Crateriforma conspicua: one gene and its partner. The protein of the gene in region 2 binds, or shares a complex with, the protein of the main gene of each other region. Links are inferred from orthologs where the notes say so. Each region holds a gene or a part of one and is shown on either strand. Other genes may lie near its edges.

Evidence for each region.
Region 1: the proteins of hisF (region 2) and hisH are in contact, whole or in part, in a crystal structure (PDB 6RU0), measured with the Thermotoga maritima proteins. The link is inferred for Crateriforma conspicua from one-to-one orthologs. Residues at the interface, in WP_004080486.1 of Thermotoga maritima: Met1, Leu2, Ala3, Arg5, Ser40, Glu41, Asp45, Glu46, Ala70, Glu71, Ile73, Asp74, Ile75, Pro76, Phe77, Asp98, Lys99, Ser122, Gln123, Glu161, Thr195, Leu196, Asn247, Arg249, Glu251; in WP_004080484.1 of Thermotoga maritima: Asn15, Arg18, Arg22, Arg117, Leu118, Pro119, His120, Met121, Gly122, Trp123, Asn124, Asn134, Gly135, Tyr136, Tyr138, Val140, Tyr158, Glu180, Lys181, Ser182, Ser183, Lys184, Ile185.

What each region holds. Positions count from the first base shown.
Region 1 is NZ_CP036319.1:822,544-829,489, forward strand. The notes cover bases 3,261-6,260. They hold hisH (imidazole glycerol phosphate synthase subunit HisH), read right to left. Parts: upstream 5,076-6,260; coding sequence 4,446-5,075; downstream 3,261-4,445. Other genes in these bases: Mal65_RS02985 (efflux RND transporter periplasmic adaptor subunit), read right to left, coding at 3,261-3,768; Mal65_RS02990 (hypothetical protein), read right to left, coding at 3,910-4,449; Mal65_RS03000 (PVC-type heme-binding CxxCH protein), read right to left, coding at 5,072-6,260. In the rest of the region: Mal65_RS02975 (CPBP family intramembrane glutamic endopeptidase), read left to right, coding at 1-551; Mal65_RS02980 (TolC family protein), read left to right, coding at 707-2,695; more of Mal65_RS02985, read right to left, coding at 2,707-3,260; more of Mal65_RS03000, read right to left, coding at 6,261-6,946. UniProt on the Escherichia coli protein: IGPS catalyzes the conversion of PRFAR and glutamine to IGP, AICAR and glutamate. The HisH subunit catalyzes the hydrolysis of glutamine to glutamate and ammonia as part of the synthesis of IGP and AICAR.
Region 2 is NZ_CP036319.1:108,355-115,235, forward strand. What follows is about bases 2,074-5,008. They hold hisF (imidazole glycerol phosphate synthase subunit HisF), read right to left. Parts: upstream 3,958-5,008; coding sequence 3,190-3,957; downstream 2,074-3,189. Other genes in these bases: purH (bifunctional phosphoribosylaminoimidazolecarboxamide formyltransferase/IMP cyclohydrolase), read right to left, coding at 2,074-2,168; Mal65_RS00355 (thioesterase II family protein), read right to left, coding at 2,279-3,091; Mal65_RS00365 (fructosamine kinase family protein), read right to left, coding at 4,160-5,008. Also shown: indole-3-glycerol phosphate synthase TrpC, read right to left, coding at 1-516; more of purH, read right to left, coding at 588-2,073; more of Mal65_RS00365, read right to left, coding at 5,009-5,056; Mal65_RS00370 (transglutaminase-like domain-containing protein), read right to left, coding at 5,076-6,158; Mal65_RS00375 (circularly permuted type 2 ATP-grasp protein), read right to left, coding at 6,155-6,881.

The DNA of each region.
Region 1 (6,946 bases), 720 kb from region 2 along the record:
CCCTGGTTCCAAAGATCGACCTCAGCGTTTTTCAGTGGGATGTCTGGTCGCCGGTGGTCTTGGGGATCGGTTATGGGATGGCCGCCGCGATTCCAATGTTGTTGGGAATTGCCGTCTTGCGTCGCTTGCCGTTGGAATCGGTTCGCGAATTGGAACGCCTAAGCGACGACGGGATGCTGCGTCTGTTGTTGCAGTTGGGGCCGCTGGAATTGATTCTGATCAGCTTGTGCGCCGGCGTCGGGGAAGAACTCCTGTTCCGCGGCTGGCTGATGCAGTGGTTATCGGAAAATCCCAGCGGTGTTTCGGGGCCACTTGAAATCGGCATCGGTCTGATCGGATCATCGATCGCGTTCGGGTTGGTTCATCCGATCACTCGGCTGTACGTCGTGGTGGCAACGGTGATCGGTCTGTACTTGGGCGTGTTGCTGCTGCTTAGCGGAAATCTTTTGATTCCCATCGCGGCGCATGCGACCTATGACGCCGTCCAGCTGATGATGACGGCTTGGCAAAAGAGTTCGGATTCGGTCGACCTTGACGAATCGGTCGACTGATCGATCCGGTCGGGTCTTAGCGATGTTGCCGGGCCATTCCGGTCCGGTGAAATCGTCTTGTTCAGTTTCAATTGCTTGGGGTGTTGCCACTGGAACACGGCGCCGATGAGGACAATGGATCCCTGTCGACGTTTTGGTTCAAGGAAGAACCCGCCGTGTTGTTGCCGCGTGCACGAATCTTTGATCGCTATCGCTGTTTGCACAGTCGATGGATCGTTGCATGCCTGGTGATCATGGGCGGATGCCGAGGCCATCGACCCGCTTGGCAAATCGCTCAAAGCAGCGTTCCGGTCAAACCATCTGCTGCATCGGTACAGCCGGTTCCATCGCCAACCGATGCGTCCATTCGTGGTGCCGACACAATCGCCGGAGCGGCTGCCGGCAAACATGGAAGCCCTTGGCGACTGGCGTCCCACGAGTCCGCCAGTGATGTCACCGCCGATGATGCCGCATTCAAACAACAGTGGGATCCGCTGACCGGCGGTGATCAACGATTCGCAACGATCGGCGGTCCGGAGTTATGGACGGGTGGTGGTGGCGCGGACGGGTTACCGCCAAGGCGACCGATAAGCGAAGCCGAAATGCTGACCATCGCGTTGACCGATGCGCCGGCGATCCGTTCGCTGGGGATTCGCGTTCTGTCCAATCCCGAATCATTGACCACGGCGTACGATCGGGCGATCGAAGTCACCGACCCGTTCTTTGGGCCCGCCGCCGCGTTGGCGGAATTTGACAGTCAGCTTTCCGCCAGTCTGAACACGGCCAATAACGACCGTGTTTTCAACAACGCGACGCTGGGCGGTGAGGTTCAGGAACTGGTGCAGGACACCGCCGAAGCGACAATCGGATGGCAAAAGCGGTCGGTCAGTGGTGCGGTCTTTGATATCCAGCGGGTGCATCTGTACGACAACAACAATCGGCAAGGCAATCGGTTTCCCAATTACTGGGAATCCTATTTCGAAGCCGGGGTGCGTCAGCCGCTGCTGCGTGGTGCCGGGCGGACGTTCAATGAAATCGCCGGACCCAATGCCAGTCCTGGATTCAACTTTTCCAACGGCATCTTGATCGCAAGGATGAACACGCAGATCAGCGATATCGATTTTCGAATCGCGTTGCGTGATTTCGTTCAAGAACTGTATGCCACCTATTGGACGCTTCGCCGAGAGTATCAGTCGCTGGAAAGTCTGTTGGAGGCCAAGCAGATGGCCTACGAAACTTGGCAATCGACCCTGGCACGACGCGAGGCAGACTTGCAGGGTGGCGAAGCCGATAAAGAAGCTCAGGCACGTTCCCGCTACTATCAACTGCGACGTCAGATCATCAACGTGTTGGATGCGGACCAGCCACAATCCGGACTACTGGTCACGGAACGTCGGTTACGACAAATGTTGGGTATGCCCATCAACGAAGGCACGATTCTGTTTCCCGTTGATCCGCCGGCCGACGTGAAATATGTGTTCGATTTTCCTGCGTTGGTGCAGCGAGGTCTCAGTTATCGCGATGAACTGCGGCGACAATCGATTCGCGTTCAACAGGAACGTTATCGTTTGATCGCGGCAAAGAACTTCTTGTTGCCACAAGTCGATCTGATCGGACGATATCGCGTTCGCGGGTTCGGCGACGACCTGTTCGGTGACGGTCTGGATCGTTTCAGTTCCGCGTTCGACGATTTCTATTCGTTCGACCACCAGGAGTGGCAGTTCGGGCTGGAAATGGGCGTTCCCGTTGGTCGACGCCAGGCAAAGGCAGCGGTGGCTAACGCGAAACTGCAGCTGAATCGACAGTTGACAATTCTGGATCAACAGCAAACCGCTTTGCGTACCGAGATCAGTGATGCGTACAGCGAAGTCGACGCGGCCTATGATGCGTTGACGGTGTCAAAAGAAATCCTAGACGCTTCCCAAGATCGGTACGACGCATCGTTGGCGCTGTATGAGAACGACAAGATTCAGATCGAATTCTTGCTGGATGCTCAACAGGAATTGGTGCGATCACAACAGCAAATGGCCGAAGACCAAAGCAGGTATTCCCTGTCATTGATTCAGTTGAACGCGGTGACCGGGACCCTGTTAACCGATCTAGGGATCAACGTCGCTTATGGGCCATGCGGTACACAAGAATCCCTGGTGGAAGATCACCCCTGATTCACCCGGCATCAACGCGGCACCGGTCCCATTTCAATCGACATCGTTCCTTTCATGCCGGCACGCAACCGTCGGTCGGGGTTGTCGATTCGTGCCCAAAGACGTGTTTGACCGGTGACCGGGTGCAGTTCCGGCGAAACAAAGGTCACGTTCCCGGTCCATGTTTCGGGGCCCGACGATGCGGTCATCGGGGTCGCTGCACTGGCCATGCTGGGGGTCGCACCACCGGCCATGCTGGTCGCACGCAAGCGAAATTCCACCTTGGCGTCTAGCAATTCATCGCCATAACGCTGACCGTCGACAAAGCACTCCACACGAATCGGATTTAGCGAGATGACTCGAACGAGCGGTTTGCCCTGTTCCACCCACTGACCGGGTTCGACCATGACTTCGGCAACGCGACCGCCGATGGGGGATTGATAGTGGTGCTTGGTCAAACGGGTTTCGATCAGACGAACGGCCGCCAGTTTTTCCTTTGCTTTAGCCGTGGCGATTTCCCGTTGTTGATCCGCCTGTTCGATCGCCAGCGTGGATTGGTCGACGACCAATTGCAATCGTTCGATTTCCGTTCCGCTGATCGCTCCGGCGAAACGCTGGTTGGCCTGTTGTGACTTTTGCAATTCTTGTTGATGAACGTCCAGCGACCTTTGGGCGTACCGAGCGTCGACATCGTTGCGGCTTTCGATGACGGCGGCTTCGTAGGCGGCTTTGGCGGCTTGATATTCCGCATTGATTTCTTCGTCGGCAAATTGAACCATCAATGCTGCAGGTTCGATGGAATCGCCTTCGCGGACATGAATGCTTTGGATGATCCCGCTGATCGGTGATGCCAGCGTCGTGTTTTGAATCAGCGACGTTTGGGCATCGACCCGAATGATCGCTGACGTTGTGGTCGATTCCGGCGATGGGCTTGCGCTGACACTGCTTTCCGGTGGCGTTTGCCCGATCACATGGCCGGCGAAAACGCACGACATGATGGCCAGCACGGTGCAGCCGGTTAGGTCAAGATCGCAAAACGCTTTGGGTAACAACGATCGGCATTGGCTTGTTTGGGCAGCGGAAAACAATGACATCGAACCTGGATCCCCAAGACGCAAGGCGGGTGAACGGGCCCCGGGGGCCTTGCCGGCAAAGCTAGTCGCCGGGGCAAGTCGATTCAATGATTTCCAAGCGTCTTGGCCGCAGGTCGATTCCTGGCGTAGCAATCGTGCGGGTTATTCACCCACCGGACGGCGGACGGTCACCCGATAGGCCCAAACGTACGTCGGGCCGGATTCCGAGGTCGGTCGTAGACAAACCGATGTACCGTCGGTGTCTTGGCGAGTCGATGGTTCGGCGGCGATGTCGATCAGTGATCGATGTTCGGCGGGCCATTGATAGGTCGACCGAGGGTCCGCTGGGGCTTCCTTGCTGCGGCACGCCCACTCAAATCGAATGGTGCATGCATCGTCGGTACAGGATTCCGGTTCGACACTGACGCTGAAATGGCTGGTTCCGCTGGCACCGACGCCCAAGGCGACGCAACGTTCACCGATCGATTCAACGGACACTTGTTGTAGGGGTGCCGAATCAGGCCAGACATCTTCGCCCGTTCCTTCGACAGATTGCAGCAGTGGTTGATCGCCGAAAGCAACGTCGTGGCAAAACCGGTCTTTTTGCCAATGGAAGTGGACCGTGAAGTTGCCGATGCCCAGCAGAACATCCTGCGGCAGTGCATCATTCGGGCGAGCGGTTGCGTCGGCGGGGTGGGTCATGAGGCGACCGTACCTGCAACGGGCAAATCATTGAAACCGGACAACAGTTTCAGTCCATCCGCTTGGCTCTTTTCCGGGTGGAACTGGCACGCGTAAACATTTTCTTTCCACACCATCGCACAGAACGGACCGCCGTAGTCGGATGTCAACGCGACGACATCGGGATCGTCGGGGCGTACGTAGTAGCTGTGGACAAAGTAAAAGTGTGTGCCGTCGGGGATGTCTTTTAAAATCGGGGCATCATTTTTGCGTTGGACTTGGTTCCATCCCATGTGAGGAACCTTGTAGCTGTCGTCCAGTTCGAAACGAACGACGTCGCCGCTGATGATCCCCAAACCTTCGTGTTCGCCGTGTTCGGTGCTGCGGTCAAACAACAACTGCAATCCCAAACAGATCCCCAAAAATGGCCGGCCCGAGGCGACGAAATCGCGAATCGGCGCGGCCAAGTCGCGACGATGAATTTCGTCCATAGCATCACCGAAGGCACCGACCCCTGGCAGAATCAGTTTCTGGGCTCCGGCGATCGTCTGTGGGTCGGATGTGATTTCGGCTTGGCCGCCGACACGCTCGATTGCTTTCTGGACGCTCCGCAGATTGCCCATCTGGTAGTCGACGATCGTGATCATGGTTGTTCCGGCAAAGGGACTTGAGTCGGACCTGTCAGGTACGCGAAAAGGTCGTGGCGGTCTTGATCGGACATCGCATCGATCAAACCATCGGGCATCGCAGACTTTTCAGTCTTTTGGGCTTCTTCGATTTCATCCGCAGCCACTGTGATCTTGTCGGTTGCGGTCTGAATCGTCCAGGTGCGGTCGTTTTCGTCCAAGACCAAGCCGTTGACGACCCGGCCGTCGGCTAGCAAAACCACGGTCATGCGAAAGTCCTTGTCCACAACGGCACTGGGATCGATCACATTTTCCAAGATGTAATCCCAGTTGGATCGGTTCGCGCCGGTCAAGTCGGGGCCGACGTCGCCGCCCGATCCGTACAGACGGTGGCAGGTCCCACAATTTTTTTCGAACAGGAATCGGCCGCGTCGCGCGTCGGCGGTTTTCAAGACGCCGGTCGCAAAGTCCGATTTCAACGCTTCGATTTGGCGTCGTTTTTCGATCGGGCTGACTCGAACCTTGCCCCAGACGCGGTCAATGCGATTCGATAGGGAAGCATCCGCCAAACTGTGGATTTGGCGGACCTGTGACGCGGTGACATCCGCACGTGGGATCTTGTTGCTTTCCAAAGCGTCGATCAATTGGTCGGCAAAGGAAACGCGGCTGACCAACAGCGACACCACTTCCGGCCTGCGGGGCGCGCGAAACCGGTTGTACTGTGCCAAGATCATGCGGGCGACCTCGGGGTTGTCGAACGTCGACAAACCTTTGGCCGCGACCACATTCGTTCGTGGATCGCGAAGAAGTTTCTGGCAGACTTCGAACAGATTATCTGGACGACTGTCGATCAACGTTTGGACGGCCGACAGACGCTGCGCGGGATCCGCCGATCCATCGAGTGCCAGATCGGTGATGGCTTCCAAAGCCTGTCCGTTGCCAAAGACCACGTCCAGGTTTTGGATCTGACGTGACAAGCCGTTCTGTTTGGCCGAAGCTGCGAATGTATCCCATCCCAGAGGACGGTCCACCCGACGGACACCGCGAACCGCAGCGGACAAACCGCTGATGACATCGGCCACTGCATCGGCATCGTCGGAAGCGGCGATGCCACGCAGGATTTGTGTCAAGGGTTCCGGAGACGTTGCGACGTCTTCGGCCAAACGACGCGTCACGTTCCGTCGAATTGTCGACAGTCGGCTATCCACGCACAGGGATGCCAACTGGTCGGGCGATTGTTCCGCCACCGGCATCAGTCCGTACCAAATCAACAGCGGGATATTGTGGTCGCCTTCGTCCTGGATTCGTCGGGTCAAGGGGGACGCCAGCTTGGTCCGCAGGCTGACGGGCAACCGCTGAAGCGTCGACGCCAAGCTAAGTCGCACCAAAGCAGAATCTTCCGTTTCCGCCAGTTCAATCAGCCGGTCCAGCCAAGTCGATGCACCGGAGAAGGCTTCGTCGGATTCCTTTAGCGATGCATGCCACGGGCCCATGACGTCGTCGATGGGCCAGGAATCAGCGATGGCGCGAACGCCGATCGCACGCATCGTTTCGTCGGAATGCTTCAGCAGACGCTCCAAATCGGCATCGTTCAGTGAGCGGAGCGCCCACAGTGTGCGGGACAATCGGGCTTGCAGTTTGCTGTCAGCGGCGATCCGGCAAGTCGCACGGATTTTGCGAATGTCGTCCGCGGTCAGCGTACCGGCGACTTGGCGTGATTGCAGCACCAGTCGTGCTTGTCGAACGAACCAAGCGTTGTTGCTGGTATGTAGGGCGACCAATGATTCCACCGACTTCGCACGTAGGTCGTGCGGCGAACCCGCCAAAGCGTTGGGTGTTGCACTTGAGTCGTCACCGTCGTAGCGGATTTGGTAGATGCGTCCGCTGGTGCG
Region 2 (6,881 bases):
GTTGTCGGGATCGAACAACTCGATCAGGGTGTGCATGCCCAATTCAGCCGCATGATCGTGCAGATCTTTCAGTTGGCTTGGATCCAAACACTCGGCGATCAGCAACACGCAGGACGCACCGGCGGCGCGAGCCTGAAGAAGCTGGTAGGTATCAACGATGAAATCCTTACGCAGCACGGGCAACTGCACGACATCGGCGACCTGGTGCAGGTAGTCCAACGATCCTTGAAAGAACGGTTCGTCGGTCAAAACGCTCAGGCAACTGGCACCGCCGCTTTGATAGGCACGCGCGATTTCAACCGGATCAAAGTCTTCACGGATCAGGCCCGCCGATGGACTGGCCCGCTTGACTTCGGCGATCAAGTTCACGTCGGGTCCGGCTGCCAATGCTGCGTAGAAATCCAGACAGGGACCCTGCTGGTCGATGGCATCGCGGAGTTGCGACTCGGAGACTTTGGAACGATCGCGCTCAATGGTTTCACGCGTCCGGGCGACGATCGTTTCAAGAATGTTCATCGTGACGTTGGCTGGGGATGCGGACCGATGCGATTGGCTTGCCGTGGTGCCCCGCCGGCACATGCGCTGAATCAGTGTTTAAAGTGACGCCGACCGGTCAGCACCATTGGCAAATCATGTTCATCACACGCTTCGATCACTTCGTCGTCGCGACGTGAACCCCCGGGCTGGACGATGGCAACCACACCGGCATCGGCGGCGGCTTCGATCGAATCGGGAAACGGAAAGAACGCATCGCTGCCCAACACCGAACCGGCGACGCGATCGCCCGCTTTTTTGATGCTGATTTCGACGCTGTCGACACGGCTCATCTGCCCCGCCCCGACGCCGACCAGCGATGTGTCGCGGGCCAGCACGATGGCGTTGCTTTTGACGTGTCGGACCATTTCCCAAGCGAAGGAAATATCGTCCCACATTTCACTGGGCACTTGTGCCTCGGTGGCTGTTTTCCATTGCAGCGGTGCGCTGGTCATGCGGTCGGCATCTTGAACCAGCATGCCACCGCTGATGAATCGTTTCGCCAGCCCGCTGGGTTGATCATCCAAACGGCCCACCTGCATCAAGCGGACGTTGTCTTTCCAACGTGGCTTGGACGTCAGCAAGCCGACCGCGCCGGCCTGGAAATCGGGCGCGACGATCGCTTCGATGAACAGCCCCGGTTGGCAAAGCAGTTCGGCGGTTTCCACGTCGACGGTGCGGTTGAAACCCAGCACACTGCCGAAGGCCGAAAGCGGATCACCGTCCAATGCCTTTTGACAGGCGTTGGCCAGTTTCGTGTCCGTTGCCGCACCACACGGATTGTTGTGCTTGATCACCGAAACGGCTGGTTGTGCGAAACCGCGAACGATTTCCAAAGCCGAATCCAGATCCAACAGGTTGTTGTAGGAAAGCTCTTTGCCGCTGATTTGACGAGCGGCGACCAGGTTGGCTGAACGGACCGAAGGGTCCAAGTAAAGCGCCGCACGTTGGTGCGGGTTCTCGCCGTATCGCAATTGTGATTTGCGTCGCAGGGTCAGGTGCATCGATGCCGGGAAATCACCGCTGATCGATTCGCCCAGCATGTAATCGGCGATCGCGCGATCATAGGTCGCGGTGTGATCAAAAGCCTCGGCGGCAAGCTGCTTTCGCAAATCGACGGTCGTGCCGCCATGTTCTTGCAGTTGGTCCAGGATGTCGCCGTACTGTTCACTGCTGGTGGCCACCGCAACGTCGCGATGATTCTTGGCCGCCGCCCGCACCAAACTGGGACCGCCGATGTCGATTTGTTCGATGCATTCTTCGCGGGTCGCACCGACGCGCGATGCCGTTGCTTCGAAGGGATACAGGTTGACGACGACCAAATCGATCGGCTCGATGTCGTGTTCCTGGATCGCATCGACGTGTTCGTCGTTATCGCGAATCGCCAAGATGCCGCCGAAAATCTTGGGGTGCAGCGTTTTGACGCGGCCGTCCAACATCTCCGGAAAACCGGTGTATTCGGCGACGTCCAAGACCTCCACACCGCACTCTTCCAAGTGACGCCGTGTGCCGCCGGTGCTGTAAATCGTTACACCGGCCCGTTGCAGCCCGGTCGCCAGATCAGCCAACCCCATTTTGTCGCTGACACTGATCAAGGCACTTTGAATGGGGACGACGTCCGACACTGGATTCATACTGCGGTGTTGGGGTAAACAAAAACGGCGAAAACGTTTACGGCGCGCCGCCCACTGTGACCGAAGGCGGGGGAATCGGCAAGCTGTCCGGCGGATCGAGGCGGCGAAATTCAACGCGGTTCGGGCAAATCCCAGGCGGCCGCGGTGAAGACTTCTGCGATCCGCTGCAGCGGGAAAAAGTGGTCACCCGGCAAGGTCTGCAGCCGCACCGGGGGCTCGGTGAAAAGGTCCCAACGTTGGACGTCCGCCAGACTGACCGCTCGGTCGTCGGTACCGACCATCGCCGTGACCGGGACCGGCAATGCAGCCGCATCCAAGTCGGGTCGATAACGTTCCAGCAATCCCAGATCGCTTCGCAACCCTGGAACGAAATGCGACCACGTTTCGTCGTTGTCCAAAATCTCTGGCGGCACGCCACCGAACAGCTCGTCCACCTGTTGCATCAACGATCGGTTATCCAACGTGTGCAACTCGGTTTGATGCGTCAATCGATCGGGGGCGGGAAACGACATCACGACCAGCCGCGCCGGCGAATGGCCCGCGTCGATCAAGCGTCGTGTGACTTCGTAGGCCAGCACCGATCCAAAGCTGTGGCCCAGAACGACGAAGGGAAGCCGACCGATTCCAAAGTCCTGCTGTAGGATCGCTGCGTACTGATCGGCCAGGGTGTGAAGTTCACCATCAAAGCGTTCGTCGATCGCGTCTTCACGCAGCGGTGTCACCGGGGTCAACAGTCGGATATCGGGCAAATCCGCCGCCGCGATCCGATCGACCGACTGGCGAACCCGATGGGCCAGCGTGTTGGATCCACCGCCGGCGTGATGAAACCAAACACAGTCGACCTTGGGATCCGAACCGCCGGTGTCGATCTGCCGGAACCTTGGTTGGTACGCTTTCAAAGTCGAATCCGGGTTGTCAGACATGAGGGATCGTGGGATGGACCGATCGGTTCGATGACGGCTGGAGACAGGCGGACAAGTGGGAATGACCGATGACCGCGGGATTCCGTTCGGGCAAAGTATCAGAGGCGAACGGGAACCCCGGCGTCACGCATGACGCGTTTGGTTTCTTCGATGGTGAATTGGCCAAAGTGAAAGATGCTGGCGGCCAGTGCCGCGTCGGCTTTTCCTTTCAAGATCGCATCGGCCAGATGACTCGGATGCCCCGCCCCACCGCTGGCCACCACTGGGATGTGAACGGCTTCGCTGACGGCCGATGTGATGGGCAAGTCGTACCCGTCACAAGTGCCGTCGGCATCCATGCTGGTCAACACGATTTCGCCGGCACCCAACGATTCGACTTCTTTCGCCCAAGCCACCGCTTCGAGTCCGGTCGGTGTTCGGCCGCCGTTGATGTGCACTTCCCAAAACTCTTGTCCGTCGCGGTCGACACGTTTGGGATCGATGTTGACGACGATGCACTGGCTGCCGAATCGGTCCGCCGCTTTGCGAACGAAGTCCGGATCTTTGCAGGCCGCGGAATTGATCGAGACCTTGTCGCACCCGGCTGACAACAGACTGCGAACGTCGTCGATGGTTCGGACGCCACCGCCGACGGTCAGCGGCATGAAGACCTGTTCGGCAGTCCTTCGAACCACGTCCAGGATGATGTCCCGTTCTTCGTGGCTGGCCGTGATGTCCAGATAGACCAGTTCATCGGCGCCCTCAGCCTCGTATCGCTGGGCGACTTCGACCGGATCACCGGCGTCACGCAAATTGACAAAGTTGGTGCCTTTGACGACGCGGCCTCCGTGGACGTCTAAGCAAGGGATCACTCGGGCGGCAAGCATGGCAGGGTCGTAATCGGCAGCGGCGCTGGAATTAAAAAACGAAATTCGGAAACATCAACGGGCCGGTGGATCTGAATTGATCCCAGTGGATCTGAATCAAAAATCGGCACGCAGGTTCGGACAACGTACCGCGAAAATCGGTCGGATCCCAGATCCCGCGACTCGGTGCCGATACGTGGCCCCCGAACGGGAAATCGCGGGGCTATCGTTCGCGCAGCACCATCGCCGCCGTCCGTTGGCACTGGGAAAGGTATCCGCCGCCGAACAAATTCAAATGGTTCAGCAGATGATAAAGCACGTACAACTGAACGCGTCGCCGCCATCCATCGGCCAGGGGGCGAACGTCTTGATAGGCATCATAAAATTCGCGTGGACATGATCCGAACAGTTGGATCATCCCAAATTCCGCTTCGCCGCACCCGCGATACACCGCGGGGTCGATCAATGCGACCCGCCCGTCGTTGGTGCACAGGTAATTGCCGCTCCATAAATCGCCGTGCAACAGACTGACGGTCGAATGACGCCCGGACAACAAATCATCCATGCGATCGATGACTTGTTGCACGTCTGATTTCAGTCGCGAGTCTGACCATCCGTTGTCGACCGCCAACTTCAACTGGTAACCGATGCGCTGTTGGGCAACAAAGGCCACCCAGCTTTCGCATGGCTGATTCCGCTGGATGGTGGCACCCAGGAAATTGTCCCGGTGCCAACCGTGCCGGTCATCGGTCGTCTCCGATGCGACGTGATGTTCGGCCAGTCGACGGCCGAACCCGGCAAAGAAATCAGCCGTCGGAGATTCTGATTGGATCCAGCGGGTGACCAGAAAGCTGTGGGATGCATCGACACCGGTCGCGATTGGTTCCGGGATGTGGATTACACCCGTCGATCGAAGTGCGTCCAAGCCGTCCCATTCGCAGGCAAAGTTCTCCGCGAAGTCGACCGTGTTGGTTTTGACGAACCAGGTGTCCGGTTGGTCTTGATCGCTAATGCCTCGGACACAGACGGCATCGCTGATGCAACCGCCACCCACCGAGTCGACCGAGTCGATCCGGCGAATTTGCGGAACGTGTCGGGGCAACCAATCTTTCAACATCATCGATGGTGTCGGCTACGTTTTAGACCACTGCGACATCCACGCTGACATACAAGTCGGCGGTTCCGCCGCCGATCGCGACGCCACGCATGGGGCTGACGTCGCGGTAGTCGCGCCCCAAACAAATCGGTATATGGTCACGACCCGCGATGCATCCGTTGGTCGGATCCAAATCCAACCAACCATGATCCAGGCCCACAAAGACACTGAGCCAAGCGTGCGATTCATCGGCACCGACCAGTTTTTCTTTCCCCGGTGGTGGCAGCGTCCGCAGGTAACCGCTGACGTATCGTGCCGCCAGCCCCATTGATCGCAGGCATGCGATTTGGACTTGGGCGAAGTCTTGGCAGACACCCGCCTTCAAATCAAATGACTGATGGACCGGCGTGTCCACGTTGGTTGCCGTGGTGTCGTAGCGGAAATCGGCGTGAATGCGACGCGTCAGATCTTCCACCGCGTCGTACAACGATTCGTGCGCATCAAACGACGGTTGGGCGTATTGGCGGTACCGTGCACCGATCGGAATCACGGGTGATGCGAAACGAAACTCGGCGACATCAAACAGGGCCAAGTCGATTGGTGTGGCCAAGTCGTCACAGACTTGTTTCCACGGAACGCCGCGAGCTTGATCGTTCCAAACCAGACTGGTCACTTGGACTTCGCTGTCCACGTCGACCACCAAGACGTCATGCAACGCTTCGATCGAAAAGGTTTCGACTTCGTTGCCGAAGTAATCGATATGCGTTTCCTGGGAATCGGGGTTCGGCGAAATCGTGGTTCCGCTGCGCAACACTTGGACCGTCGGCAACGGGCGCGGTCGCATCCGCAGTTGGTTTTGGCACACCGCGACCGGCCCGGCATAGCTGTACCGCGTCTGGTGCCGTATGCGATACCGCACCGAGGTATCGCCGGCGTCGGGCTGATCGGCGGGCGATGGATCGGCCGTGACGGTTGGTGTGGCTAAAGGCGGTGTTGCCGCGGATGTCGCCTGGCCGTTTCCCGATGCCGGAACGTTCTCGGGCAGAACCGGTTTGGGAGGTTCCGGAATGGGGGCCTTGGCCGATGGGTCAGGGTTTTCTGGTGGCGGATCGGATGACTGCATCATGGTTGCGACGTCCCACGTGTCGTTGATGACTGGGATTGAGATTGGGACTGTGACGCCTGGTCGGGTGTCGCGTCCGGTTGCGAATCGGTTGCCGACGCGTCGGCGGATCCACTTTCGGTGTTTTCCTCTGGCGTATCGGAGCGATCGCGATAGCGAATACCCGTCAGTTCTTGGGTCGTGGCGGTGTGGAAGAAATACTGTGCGGCAATCGCGTCAGACAATCGCGGCAGTCCTTCGCTGATCCGCTGAAGCAGAACTTCCAATTGTTCGCGACGTTGGCCATTGCTGACTCCCAAAGCATTGGGATTGGCCATTTCGACTTCGTGCAACAACGATTTGGCTTGCAACTGGTCGTCACGCAGGCTGGTCGAATTCGGGTCGCGCGGAAGTTCGCTGACGAAACGGTCGATGTCCTTCAGTTGGAATGCCAGTGAACGTGGGTTGCTGTCGTCGGTGACCAACAAATCGATCACGGGGATCGGACGAACCAGGTTCATGTATCTGGCGTGATAGGTCATCAGGCTGTCGCTGGCTTCCAACACGGCTTCGAACACATTGCGTTCATTCTTGATCGTCGAAACGAGTCCGGCGGAGATCAACTCGATGGTCTGGTTGGTTCGTTCAATACGACGGCCCAATTGCAAGAACCGCCACGCGTGGGTCCGGGTCATGCTGTCGCTAGACAGACCGGCGAACGCCAGCAGGTCGACCAACAATCGATTC